Regions from separate parts of the Streptomyces umbrinus genome, predicted to be linked through region 1. Evidence: riboswitches for the same ligand, from Rfam matches in the RefSeq annotation. Region 1 holds a riboswitch; each other region holds the start of a gene.
What was found. A riboswitch is a leader RNA that binds a small molecule or an ion and turns the genes downstream of it on or off. The one in region 1 is predicted to bind cyclic di-AMP.
Positions count from the first base shown of each region.

Region 2: another riboswitch for cyclic di-AMP. It lies ahead of QF035_RS15580 (M23 family metallopeptidase); the one in region 1 lies ahead of QF035_RS30670 (LysM peptidoglycan-binding domain-containing protein).
Region 3: another riboswitch for cyclic di-AMP. It lies ahead of QF035_RS21240 (C40 family peptidase); the one in region 1 lies ahead of QF035_RS30670 (LysM peptidoglycan-binding domain-containing protein).

Region 1 covers NZ_JAUSZI010000002.1:6,939,851-6,944,301, forward strand. Annotated here, with positions in the region: gene QF035_RS30665 (HAD family hydrolase) at 1-85, shown strand, start outside; gene QF035_RS30670 (LysM peptidoglycan-binding domain-containing protein) at 207-950, opposite strand; cyclic di-AMP (ydaO/yuaA leader) riboswitch at 954-1,118, opposite strand; gene QF035_RS30675 (DUF5959 family protein) at 1,475-2,410, opposite strand; gene QF035_RS30680 (CocE/NonD family hydrolase) at 2,511-4,451, opposite strand, start outside.
Region 2 covers NZ_JAUSZI010000002.1:3,548,174-3,552,624, forward strand. Annotated here, with positions in the region: gene QF035_RS15575 (GntR family transcriptional regulator) at 1-264, opposite strand, end outside; gene QF035_RS15580 (M23 family metallopeptidase) at 570-1,343, opposite strand; cyclic di-AMP (ydaO/yuaA leader) riboswitch at 1,356-1,516, opposite strand; gene QF035_RS15585 (M16 family metallopeptidase) at 1,754-3,142, opposite strand; gene QF035_RS15590 (M16 family metallopeptidase) at 3,139-4,451, opposite strand, start outside.
Region 3 covers NZ_JAUSZI010000002.1:4,874,058-4,878,508, forward strand. Annotated here, with positions in the region: gene pcrA (DNA helicase PcrA) at 113-2,605, opposite strand; cyclic di-AMP (ydaO/yuaA leader) riboswitch at 3,059-3,229, shown strand; gene QF035_RS21240 (C40 family peptidase) at 3,237-4,382, shown strand; gene QF035_RS21245 (hypothetical protein) at 4,448-4,451, opposite strand, start outside.

The sequences.
Region 1 (4,451 bases):
GGCGGTGGCCGACGAGGTGACCCTGTCGAACGAGGAGGACGGCATCGCGGTGGTGCTGGAACGGCTCTTCGGCTCGCGGCCCTAGTTCTGAGTCAGGGTTCTGCGTCAGGAGAAAGCCTGGCGGCCCGCGGAGAGGTCGGTCTCCCTCGCCGCGGGCACACCCGGCACCAGAACGTCCGGCATTGGTCGGCCCGGTACCGGCCCGCTCAGTAGGCCCCGAAGACGTTGTCGATCGAGCCGTACCTCGCGGCGGCGTAGTTGCACGCCGCCGTGATGTTGGCGACCGGGTCGAAGGGGTCCATCGAGGTGCCGGCCACGTGGTAGGCGTTGAAGGTCGGGTCGATGGTCTGGAGGAGCCCCTTCGACGGCGTACCGGCCGCGGCGTTGGAGTCCCAGTTGTTCATGGCCTGCGGGTTGCCCGACGACTCGCGCATGATGTTGCGGTAGATGCCGTCGTACGACCCCGGGATGCCCTGCTGGGCCATGATGTCCAGCGACTCCCTGATCCAGCCGTCGAGGTCGTTGGTGTACGTCTTCGCGGCGGCGGGGGTGACGGCGGACGCGGTGGACGCCTTGGTCGCAGTGGCCGTCTTTGTCGAGGTTTGGACATTTTTCGTACCGACTGTCAGCTTGAGGCCGGGGCGGATGACCGCCGGGTCGTCGCCGATGACCGCGCGGTTGGCCTTGTACAGGTTCTGCCAGCCGCCGCTCGTGGAGTGCTTCTTGGCGATCTTGGTCAGGGTGTCGCCCGCGACCACCTTGTACGTGACGAGCGAGACCTGCGGGACCGCGGCCGGTGCGACCTGGGCGGCCTGCGCCGGCTGTGCGGCCTGGGCGCCGGTCGCGCCCACGATGGGGAGCGCGAGCGCGGCTCCGCCGGTTCCCGCGGCGATGATGCCGCGCGTGAGGGTGTTCATTCTGGGGCGGCGGTGCTTGCCTCGTGCGGCCATGGCGCGTTTCCTCTCCGACGCCTGCGAGGTGAGCTGTCGGGTTCGGGCGGGAGCTGCCCGGCCGCATGCTGCACGCGGCTTCACCCCGAGCCGTTCCGGAATCCGGACCGGCGGCTTACCTGGGTCCCCCGCTCCTGCCGTACGCGAGTGAATGGGTGGTTGGGATCTCCGGGCGGCGGCAGGATTAGGCGGTCCATCCGGAGTGACGTGAACGTATGCGAGAGCACATGCCGTGAACAAGCCCAGAATTCACATGGAGATGTCATTTGCCTGTTCAGGGCAGATGGGAATTCTTGATCCATTCGGAAGGCGAAGTTCAACTTGCTTTGCGCAAAGGTGAATCGACCGGCTTGGCAAAGTGGCCATCCGGAGCGGACGTGACCCAATTCACGTGCGCAGGTGGGGAATTAGGTGCGTGATGTGTCTAATACGGGCAAGTCGGGCGGGGTCTGGATGTCCGCCCAGTCGGCATAAGGGACTACTTGTCCAGAAACGTTCTCACTGCTCTTCAGGGTTCCAGAGGGTCAGCCTTCTGGGTTCCAGAGAGTCAGTACGTCACGCAGTTTCTGCCGGTGGCTGTCGATCCAGTTCCGGGGAAGATCGACGGGAACGCACACGGTGGCCATGGAAATCGTGTCGTCCTCCACGATCACCTCGGGGCAATCCCGTTCTCCCGTGAGCCGAACGGAAATCGACGGTCCTCGCTCCACCGTCATCCATGCGATGTCCTCGCCGCGGTCGAATGCGGCGTCCAGAGCGTGCCCCCAGGTCTCAAGTCGGCGGCGCCACAGAGCGAGTTCGAGGCGGCCGCTGACAAAAGGCGTCTCCACGACGATCTCGGCCGCGAGCCCCGCCGTCATGAGTGGGTGCCGGCCGAGGACCGTGATCCTGACCGAGTTGCCCTCCTCGTCGGCGAGGAGCGCGAGGTCCGTCGGGCCGGTGCGGTGGTCGGCCGGGAGGTCGGCGTCGCAGAGGGCACAGACGAAATGGGCGTCCTGTACGGAGTTCCACTCGGCGCAGGACGGGCAGCGGCGGTAGGTGATCGGGTGGGTGTAGCCGCTGGTGTGGGCGCCGGAGTGGGAGATGCCCGCGCGGGTGAGGGCCGCCGCGAGCGACCGCCACGATTCGGGGTCGGGGCAGTAGCCGGTGGACTGGTTGCTCGCGTACGTGACCGCCCAGCCGGAGGAGGTCTGTGCGAAGCCCAACTCCCCGGCGGCGCGTACCGGTTCCCCTTCCGCGCATGCCACGTGCTCGGAGCGGCGTGGGGCCAGGCGCAGGGTCACGGAGGCGTCGACGACGAAGGTGAACGGCTCGTCGAGTTCGTCGGCGGGGCGGGCGGACAGGAAGGCGTCGAGGTCGGCCGGGGTCCGGATCCGGGCGCCACCTCCGCCGCGCCGGACGGCCTCCCTTAGGACGGCCTCCCTTATGTCTTCGGGCCCCACATAGGCGTAGGCGGTCATGGGGTCCCTACATACGCGTTTGCGGTCGTTGGCCCTGCACACGCGTTTGCGGGTGTGGGGTCCACGTACGCCTTCGCCGTCATTCGGGGAGCGTACGAGCTCACCCCGCGGTCCGCGGAATCCTTTTCTCCCAGGTGCGGTGGAACACCACCTCGTCGCCGTCCTTGCAGATCACCTCGTTCGAGGTGATGAAGTCCGCCTCGTCGCAGGTGGTTTCGGAGTGCGCCTCCACGCTCGCGTTCCACGGCAGATCCGGACGGTGCAACCGGACGAACCAGTCCGAGCGGGCCCGGGCCGACAGCGGGTCCGACTCGACGATCGTGTACGTGTCCAGGGCCTCCTCGGTGAATTCCAGGCCGTCGGGATACACACGGGTGCCTCCATAGCGCGGGTCCACCTCCAGGCGCCATTCGCCCTTGGCGACATCGCGGACGACGAGGCGCTCGGGGCGCGGCTCGTCCAGTGTCGCGGGGAAGTTGACCCCCATGGGCTCCGACTGCTCCGGCTCATCGAAGGAGATGGAGGGGTCCGACTCCTGTGCGCGGAGCGGGAGTTCCAGTGCGCTGCCCGAAGGGGTGAGGGTGAAGCCCGCTTCCGAACCCGGCTGGGGCCAGATCCACGGCCAGTACGCGGAGGAGACGGCGAGACGGACGCGATGGCCCGGAGGGAAGGCGTGGCCGATCGCGTTCAGGTCGAAAGCCACATCCTCCGTAGAGCCCGGTTTCCAGGGAACCACCTGGTCGCGGCCATGACGGGCTGACAGGTTCAGGACGCCCCGGGTGACGAGGGTCGAGGAGCCGTCCGGGGCCACGTCGCAGATCCGGGCCACTACTTGTCCTCGTGTCGCCTCCGTGGTGAGTCTCAGGCGCACGCCCGGGCGGCCCAGTACCCAGATCTCCTCCGGAACCTCGAAGTCGAAGCACGCCGACTTCGCGTCCTCGTCCCGCTGGTCGGGCGGCAGGTCCGCGTCGTTGCCGAAGGGGAAGAAGCGGCCCGCGTCCACCCCTGTGTGCTGAGGCGACCGCACCACCACGGGCTCACCCTTAAGGACGTACGTCACCGGAGCCACCAGGGGAGAGGGCCAGGCCGGATCGCCGACCCAGCGGCCCGGCAGCGTCGGGTACACCGTGGCGGGCGGGTGGGAGTCGCTGACGTACGAGCGCAGGAGCGGCTCGGACATGATCCCGGTCTCCGTGCCCTTGAGCCAGTGGTCCCACCAGCGCAGCGTCTCCTGGAGGAAACCGATCGCCGGGCCGGGCGGCAGCCCCCGGTCGGGGTACTGGTGCGACCACGGCCCGACGATCCCCCGTACGCGGTCCGCCACGAGGTGTTCCACCAGGCGCAGGACCGTGTCCCGGTACGGGTCGTGCCAGCCGCCGACCGCGAGCACCGCCGCCCGGATCGCCGAGTAGTCCTCGCACACGCTGCCGCGGCGCCAGTGGTCGTCCCTCGTCTGGTGCGCCAGCCAGGTGTGCAGGAACGGATCGACGGTCTCCAGTCGTTTGACCCACAGGTCGTGCCAGACCTCGCCCGCGTAGACCGGATCCGGCGGGCGGGAGACGAACGCGAGCATGGTCGCCGCCCACGCGTGCATGTCGGCGGCGAGCACGGAACCACCCATGTAGTGCACGTCGTTGTCATAGCGGTCGTCCGTCGAGCAGACCGTGACGACCGCCTTGAGCGGCTCGGGCGCGAGGGCCGCGATCTGGAGGGAGTTGAAGCCGCCCCAGGAGATGCCGAACATGCCGACCTTGCCCGAGCACCAGGGCTGGGCGGCGAGCCAGTTGACGACCTCGACCCCGTCGGCCAGCTCCGTCGCCGAGTACTCGTCGCCGGGCATGCCCTCGGAGTTCCCGTGCCCCCGGATGTCCACGCGTACGGAGGCATAGCCGTGTCCCGCGTACCAGGGGTGGCGCTGCCAGTCGCGCGGGGCCGTCCAGTCGGTCAGGCGGTAGGGCAGGTATTCGAGCAGGGCCGGTACGGGTTCGTCGGTGAGCGGGCGCCACACGCGCGCGTAGAGCTTGGTTCCGTCCGGGAGGGG
Region 2 (4,451 bases), 3.4 Mb from region 1:
ACCCAGCGGCTCCAGCAGCATGCGCATCTCCAGGAGGTCGGCGGCCTCCTGCTCGGTGGGCTCCGCGACGCACGCGCCCGCGTGCCTGCGTGTGACGACGAAGCCTTCCGCCTCCAGCGTGCGCAGGGCCTCCCGCACGGGGACCCGCGAGACGCCATACCGGCGCGCGAGCAGTTCTTCGGTGAGCCGGCTGCCGCGCTCGTAGACACCCGCGACGATGTCGTCACGGATCGCCGTGCATACCGAGTGCGCGGGAATACGCATGACCGGACCTCCGCCTTAACCCCCGCGAAACGCGGTCGATTGACGCTTGTTCGGTGACTCTATTGCAGAGAGCGGGAAATTCCGATGGCGGACCGGAATCCGTGGATATTTTTTGGACACACCTGGCTTCTGAACAGGCAGTCGTCCGGTGCAAAGTCGGCCGGGAAGTGGCCGAGAAGCCGTCAGGAAGTGATCAGAACCGCGCGAAGGCCCCGGCTCGGTGAGCCGGGGCCTTCGGGAGAGGTGTCCGCGCGGGCGGGCCGTTGCGTGGGAAGGCTGCCGCGTGGGAGGGCGGTCTCCGACCGTCAGACGTTCACGCCGTGCTGGCGGAGATACGCGATCGGGTCGATGTCCGAGCCGTACTCCGCGCTCGTCCGCGCCTCGAAGTGCAGGTGCGCCCCGGTGACGTTGCCGGTCGCCCCGGAGAGGCCTATCTGCTGGCCCGGGGTGACCGTCTGGCCGACCGAGACACCGAGGGACGACATGTGCCCGTACTGCGTGTAGGTGCCGTCGTTCATCTTGATGACGACCTCGTTGCCGTACGAGCCGCCCCAGCCGGCCTCGACGACGGTGCCGGCGCCCACCGCGTGCACGGCGGTGCCGCTCGCGGCGTGGAAGTCGATACCGGTGTGGCTGCCGGAGGACCAGACGGCGCCGCCGGCCTTGTAGCCGGTGGAGACGTACGAGCCGGAGATGGGCGCGGTGTACGACTTCAGCAGGCGCTCGCGCTCGGCCGCACGGGCGGCGCGGGCCTTGACCTCGCGCTCCTTCTTGGCCTTCTCCGCGGCTTCCTTGGCCCGCTCCTTGGCGGCGGCCTCGGCCTTCTCGCGGGCGGCGGTCTCGTCGGCGGCCTGCTGCTGGGCGGCGGCCTGGGCGTCGATCTGGTCGGCGACCGAGTCGCCGATGGTGATCGCCTGGGTCAGGGTCTGCTCGGCCGGGCTCTCGGCGGCGAGTGCGGGAGCAGCCAGGGTGCCGACCACACCGGTGGTGGCGAGTGCGGCGACGCCGACGGTCCGGTTGGTCGTGCGCTTCATACGGCTGGGACGACGGTGCTTCCCGGCGGCGCGAGTGAACGCCATGAAGTGGCTGGTCCTTTCCTTCCTTCTCGCCTACCGGGTTAGCTGACGGGTTCGGAGCAGGAAGGTCTCCTACGGACCCCCTTCGGGAAGGGCGTCCGATTCACCCCAGGGACTACGTATGGGTCCCCGGCTCCCCTGGCTCGCGCCGTACGGGGACTCGGCGATGACTGTCCGGTGCCGCGGGCGCGGCGCACTGCCTGACGAACAGCCGGACCGACGCTAAGCGGGGCGTCTTTCAATCAACAAACGGATCAAGGGTTTTGTAGCGCATGCCACAGGGCAGACAGGCAACCTCCCTATCAATACGGACAACCCGCAGTTCGGGTGCTGAAGTCCGGGCAAAAGGAGAACCCAGGCGACTCTTCGGTCACCTGGGTTCTCCGTGGAACGACCCTGTTCCGCTCCGCGTTCTACTCCGCTGTCACGACGCTGACTTCGCCGATTCCGAGGGCCCGGACCGGCTCCTCGATCTGCGCGGCGTCACCGACGAGGACGGTCACCAGACGGTCCACCGGGAAGGCGCTCACGGCGGCCGCGGTGGCCTCCACGGTGCCCGTCGCGGCGAGCTGTTGGTACAGCGTCGCCTGGAAGTCGTCCGGCAGGTACTGCTCGACCTGGTCGGCGAGGGTGCCCGCGACGGCGGCGGCCGTCTCGTACTTCAGCGGCGCCACGCCCACGAGGTTCTGCACGGCGATGTCGCGCTCGGCGTCGGTGAGTCCCTCGGCCGCGAGGGTGCGCAGCACCTTCCAGAGGTCGTCGAGCGCCGGGCCGGTGTTCGGGGTGTCCACGGAGCCGCTGATGGCGAGCATCGCGGCGCCCGTCCCGTCCGGCGCGGAGCGCAGCACCTGGCCGAACGCCCGCACACCGTAGGTGTATCCCTTTTCCTCGCGCAGGACGCGGTCCAGGCGCGAGGTGAGGGTGCCGCCGAGGCAGTACGTGCCGAGCACCTGGGCGGGCCACACGCGGTCGTGCCGGTCGGCGCCGACGCGGCCGATGAGGAGCTGCGTCTGGACGGCTCCGGGACGGTCGACGATGATCACGCGGCCCGTGTCGTCGGCGGTCACCGGCGGGATGGGACGGGCCTGGGCCTGCGATCCGGTCCAGGCGCCGAGCGTGTCCCCGAGCAGCGCGTCGAGGTCGACGCCGGTGAGGTCGCCGACCACGACCGCCGTCGCGGTGGCGGGGCGTACGTGCTTCTCGTAGAAGGCGCGGACGGCCGCCGAGTCGATCGTGGTGACCGTCTCCTCGGTGCCCTGGCGCGGGCGCGACATGCGCGAGGTCGCCGGGAAGAGCTGCCGGGAGAGCTCCTTGGCGGCGCGGCGGGCCGGGTTGGCGGTCTCGTGCGGGATCTCGTCGAGCCGGTTGCGCACCAGCCGCTCGATCTCGCTGTCCTCGAAGGCGGGTGCCCTGAGGGCGTCGGCGAGCAGGCCGAGCGCCTTGGGGAGCCGGGAGACGGGGACTTCGAGGCTGATCCGGACGCCGGGGTGGTCGGCGTGCGCGTCGAGGGTGGCGCCGCAGCGCTCCAGCTCGGCGGCGAACTCCTCGGCGGAGTGCTTGTCGGTTCCCTCGGTGAAGGCACGCGCCATGATCGTGGCGACGCCGTCCAGGCCCTGCGGCTCGGCCTCCAGCGGGGCCGCCAGGAGGATCTCGACGGCGACGACCTGCTGGCCGGGGCGGTGGCAGCGCAGCAGCGTCAGGCCGTTGTCGAGCGCGCCGCGCTCGGGGGCCGGGAAGGCCCAGGGCCTGGCCTCGCCGGCCTGGGGCTGCGGGTGGAATTCCATCGTGGCGAGCTCGGTCACTTGGCCGCCTCCTCGTCGGTGTCGTCAGCGGCGTCGGTCTCTTGGGCCTCTTCGGCGACGGTCGGCTCGTAGACCAGCACCGCGCGGTTGTCGGGGCGCAGGCGGGCCTTGGCGACCTCCTGGACCTCCTCGGCGGTGACGTCGAGGACGCGCTGGACGGCCGTCAGGGCGAGCTGCGGGTCGCCGAACAGCACCGCGTACCGGCACAGTTCGTCGGCGCGGCCCGCGACCGTGCCGAGACGGTCCAGCCACTCGCGCTCCAACTGGGCCTGGGCGCGCTCCATTTCCTCGGCGGTGGGGCCCTCCTCGGCGAACCGGGCGAGCTCCTCGTCGACAGCGGTCTCGATCACCGGCACCTCGACGTCGCCGGACGTCTTCACGTCGAGCCACCCCAGGGAGGGCGCTCCCGCGAGACGCAGCAGGCCGAACCCGGCCGCGACGGCGGTGCGGTCGCGGCGTACGAGCCGGTTGTAGAGCCGGGACGACTCGCCGCCGCCGAGCACGGTCAGGGCCAGGTCCGCCGCGTCGCACGCGCGCGTGCCGTCCTCCGGCAGCCGGTAGGCGGCCATCAGCGCGCGGGCCGGGACCTCCTCCTCGACGACCTCGCGCAGCTGCTCGCCGATGGTCTCGGGAAGCGCGCCGTCGCGCGGGGCGGGCTTGCCGTCGTGGCCCGCGATCGAGCCGAAGTACTTCTCGACCCAGGCGAGCGTCTGCTCCGGGTCGATGTCTCCGACGATCGACAGAACGGCGTTGTTGGGCGCGTAGTAGGTGCGGAAGAACGCGCGAGCGTCCTCCAGGGTGGCCGCGTCCAGGTCGGCCATCGACCCGATCGGGGTGTGGTGGTAAGGGTGGCCCTCCGGGTAGGCGAGGGCGGTGAGCTTCTCGAAAGCGGTGCCATAAGGGACGTTGTCGTAACGCTGCCTGCGCTCGTTCTTGACGACGTCCCGCTGGTTCTCCATGGACTCGTCGTCGAGCGCGGCGAGCAGCGAGCCCATGCGGTCGGCCTCCAGCCAGAGGGCGAGCTCCAGCTGGTGGGTGGGCATGGTCTCGAAATAGTTCGTACGCTCGAAACTGGTCGTGCCGTTGAGCGAACCGCCCGCGCCCTGCACCAGTTCGAAGTGGCCGTTGCCCTTCACCTGGCCCGAGCCCTGGAACATCAGGTGCTCGAAGAGGTGGGCAAGTCCGGTGCGGCCCTTGACCTCGTGGCGCGAACCGACGTCGTACCAGAGGCACACCGCCGCGACCGGGGTCAGGTGGTCCTCGGAGAGCACCACACGCAGGCCGTTGGCCAGGCGGTGCTCGGTCGCTG
Region 3 (4,451 bases), 2.1 Mb from region 1:
CCGTATCGGCCTGAACGGCCTCGTCCTCAATCGCCGGACGGGCTGAGAAGATCGGCCCGGCCTCAAGCAGCCCCCAGCAGCCAACGCCCCTGGGGACTGCAGCACTTCAGCTCTACAGCTTCTCCACCGGTGCGTACCGCAGCAGCAACCGCTTCGGCTTCTCCTCGCCGAAGTCGACCGTCGCCTCCGCGTTCGCGCCCGTGCCCTTCACGCCGACGACCGTGCCGAGGCCGAACTGGTCGTGGGTGACGCGGTCGCCGACGGCGAGTGACACCACCGGCTTGTCCGCGGCGCCGCGTCGTGTGGCGAAGCCGGACGCGCCCGAGGCGGCCGAGCGGGAGCGCGAGGAGGACAGGGAGGCGGCAACGCCGGAGACCGGGCCGGAGGACACCGGCCCCAGGGAGCCCGTGCGCTTCCACTCCAGATGCGTCTCCGGGATCTCCTCCAGGAAACGCGACGGCGGGTTGTACGAGGGCTGGCCCCAGGCGCTGCGCATCGACGAGCGGGTGAGATACAGCCGCTCCCTCGCGCGCGTGATGCCGACGTACGCGAGCCGGCGCTCCTCCTCCAGCTCCTTGGTCTGCCCGAGCGAGCGCATGTGCGGGAAGACGCCGTCCTCCATGCCGGTCAGGAACACCACGGGGAATTCGAGACCCTTGGCGGTGTGGAGGGTCATCAGCGTTATCACGCCGGACCCGTCCTCCTCCTCGTCCGGGATCTGGTCGGAGTCGGCGACGAGCGCGACCCGCTCCAGGAAGGCGGAGAGCCCGCCCGGTGCCTCGCCCTCGCCGGCCTCCTGCTCGAACTCCAGGGCCACGGCGGCCAGTTCCTGGAGGTTCTCGATGCGGGTCTCGTCCTGCGGGTCGGTCGAGGCCTGCAACTCGGCGAGGTAGCCGGTCCGTTCGAGAACCGCCTCCAGGACCGTCGCCGGTCCTGCGCCCGACTCGACGATCGTGCGGAGGTCCTCCATCAGCGTGTTGAACCTCTTGACGGCGTTCGTCGAGCGGGACGCCATGCCGTACGCCTCGTCGACGCGGCGCAGCGCCTGCGCGAAGCTGATCTTCTCGCGCTGGGAGAGCGCGTCGATCATCGCCTCGGCGCGGTCGCCGATGCCGCGCTTGGGGACGTTGAGAATGCGGCGCAGCGGTACGGAGTCCTCGGGGTTCGCGAGCACCCGCAGGTACGCGAGGACGTCGCGGACCTCCTTGCGCTCGTAGAAGCGGACGCCGCCGACGACCTTGTAGGGCAGGCCGACGCGGATGAAGACCTCTTCGAAGACACGGGACTGCGCGTTCGTACGGTAGAAGACCGCGACGTCGCCCGCCTTCGCGTCGCCCGCGTCCGTGAGGCGGTCGATCTCGTCGGCGACGAACTGGGCCTCGTCGTGCTCGGTGTCGGCGACATAGCCGGTGATCTGGGCGCCCGCGCCCGCGTTGGTCCACAGGTTCTTGGGGCGGCGCGACTCGTTGCGCTCGATGACCGCGTTGGCGGCGGTGAGGATCGTCTGCGTCGAGCGGTAGTTCTGCTCCAGCAAGATCGTCGTCGCGTTCGGGTAGTCCTCCTCGAACTGGAGGATGTTGCGGATGGTCGCGCCGCGGAAGGCGTAGATCGACTGGTCGGCGTCACCCACCACGCACAGCTCGGCCGGCGGGAGGTCGTGCTCGCTCGGCGGTACGTCGACCGGGTGCTCGGAGGTGCCGACGAGTTCGCGCACGAGTGCGTACTGCGCGTGGTTCGTGTCCTGGTACTCGTCGACCAGGACGTGCCGGAAGCGGCGGCGGTAGTGCTCGGCAACGTCCGGGAAAGCGCGCAGGAGGTTGACCGTCGTCATGATCAGGTCGTCGAAGTCCAGCGCGTTCGCCTCGCGCAGGCGTGACTGGTACATCGCGTAGGCCTGGGCGAGCGTCTTCTCGAAGCCGTCGGCGGCCTGGGCGGCGAAGTCCTCCTCGTCGATCAGCTCGTTCTTCAGGTTCGAGATCTTGGCGCTGAACGACTTGGGCGGGAAGCGCTTGGGGTCGAGGTCCAGGTCACGGCAGACCAGGGCCATGAGGCGCTTGCTGTCGGCGGCGTCGTAGATCGAGAAGGAAGAGGTGAAGCCGAGCTGCTTCGACTCGCGCCGCAGGATCCGGACGCACGCGCTGTGGAAGGTCATCACCCACATCGCGTTGGCCCGGGGGCCGACGAGCTGCTCGACGCGCTCCTTCATCTCGCCCGCGGCCTTGTTCGTGAAGGTGATCGCGAGGATCTGGCCCGGGTGCACCTTGCGCTCGCCCAGCAGGTGGGCGATCCGGTGCGTGAGCACACGGGTCTTGCCGGAACCCGCGCCGGCCACGATGAGCAGCGGCGAGCCGTGGTGGACCACCGCCGCGCGCTGGTTCTCGTTCAGCCCGTCCAGGAGCGCGGCCGGGTCCACGTGCGGCCTGGGCGCGCCGTCGCGGTAGTAGCCGTCCCGGCTCGGCGGCACGTCGAAGCGGCCGCCGAACAAATCGTCCGGAACGGGCTCCGACTCCGACGCCTCGTCCTCGGGCGGCGGCGGGGGCTCCTCCTCGTGGGCCCGCGAGGGCTTGAGGTCCGCCAGGAAGCTGTCATCAAAGAGGCTGCTCATCGCTCTCCGAGTCTAGGCGCCCCCACTGACAGCGTGCCGCCACCCTTGAAACTCCGCGGGCTCGCTCCGCGCGGGTGCGGGCTTCCGTGGCTGCTCGCCTCGGGTCCTGTCACCCTCCGGTGGGGGCTTGTAGCGGTCCGCGATCAGGCGGTCGGCCTGCGACTTTGCTGGAAGTCCCTGGGGGCCGGATCGCGGGTGCGGGTTCGTTGTGGCTTGTCGCGCAGTTCCCCGCGCCCCTAAAGGGCACTGCCCAAAGGGGCACTCCAGCGGGCCGGACTTCATCGAGTGGACAACTCGGCCCACACCCCTCCGAATTGGCCCGGGAGGGCGGGACTCAAAGCTAAGGTCACGAAAATGTATCGGGCATATCGCGCATCAAACTTCACAGGGGCCACAGGAATTAGCTAACTTTTATGTGGGCCGCACGACCCGCACCGGCGAACACGCCGGGCCGAGCGACCTCCGCCGAGTCCGGCAGGCCCTCGTGGCCGACGGAACCGAGGACCCACCGACCTTGGGGTGAATCGGTCCAACTCCCTTCGGGGAAACGGGCCGTAGGGCAAACCTTCCGGAGCACCCGCCCGAACCCGACAGCTAACTCGGTAGGCGGACGACGGAAGGAGACGCCCTCGTGGCGCCACACCGCAGGTCCCGGCCCCCCAGCCCCATGGGCATACGGACTCCGGCCCTCGCCACCGCGGCCCTGACCTCGGTGGCCCTCCTCTCCCAGACGGCGAACGCGTCCCCCTCCGAGGAGCCCAGGCCGAGCCTCGAGGAAATCGAGAAGAAGGTCGACGACCTCTACCGCCAGGCGGAGACGGCCAGCGAGAAGTACAACGCGGCCAAGGAGAAGACCACCAAGCAGAAGAAGCGCGTCGACACCCTGCTCGACGACGTGGCGCAGCGCACGGAGAAACTCAACGACGCGCGCGAGGAGCTCGGTACGTTCGCCGCCGCGCAGTACCGCACCGGGGCCGCCGCCCCCGACACCGCCTCCCTCCTCCTCGCGGACAACCCGCAGGACTACTTCGACCAGACCCAGCTGATGGACCGGCTCACCAGCCGCCAGAAGCAGTCCGTCGACGACTACGTGACGCAGCAGACCGCCACGACGGAGAAGCGGCAGGAGGCGTCCGAGAGCCTGGAGACGCTCACCAGGACGCAGAGGTCGCTGAAGACGTCCAAGGCGGACGTCCAGCGGAAGCTCGCCACGGCGCGCGACCTCCTCTCGAAGCTGACCACCGAGGAGAAGGCGCGGCTCGCCGCGATCGAGCGGCAGAAGCAGGAAGAGGCCCAGCGCAAGGCGGACGAGCTGGCCCGGCAGCAGGCGGCCGACGCCGAGCGGCGGCGCCAGGAGGCGGCACAGGGCACCGGGACCTCCACGGGCTCCGGGAGCGCCTCGGGGACCTCCGGGTCCGGCTCCGCCACCGCCAAGGCCGACAAGGCGCTCGCCTTCGCCCGCGCCCAGGTCGGCAAACCGTACGTCTGGGGCGCGAGCGGCCCCGGCTCGTACGACTGCTCCGGCCTCACCCAGGCCGCCTGGAAGGCCGCCGGCGTCACCCTCCCGCGCACCACCTGGGACCAGGTCAACGCCGGCACGACGGTCTCCGTGAACAGCGCCCAGCCCGGTGACCTGGTCTTCTTCTACGACGACATCAGCCACGTCGGCATCTACATCGGCGACGGCATGATGATCCACGCGCCCAAGCCGGGGGCGTACGTCCGCGAGGAGTCGATCTACTACATGCCGATCCACAGCGTGGTGCGCCCGGCGTGAGGTGCTTTTCGCCGACCTGAGCGGAAACAGGAGCCTGTTTCCGCTCGGGTCCAGAGCACCGCGAGTCAG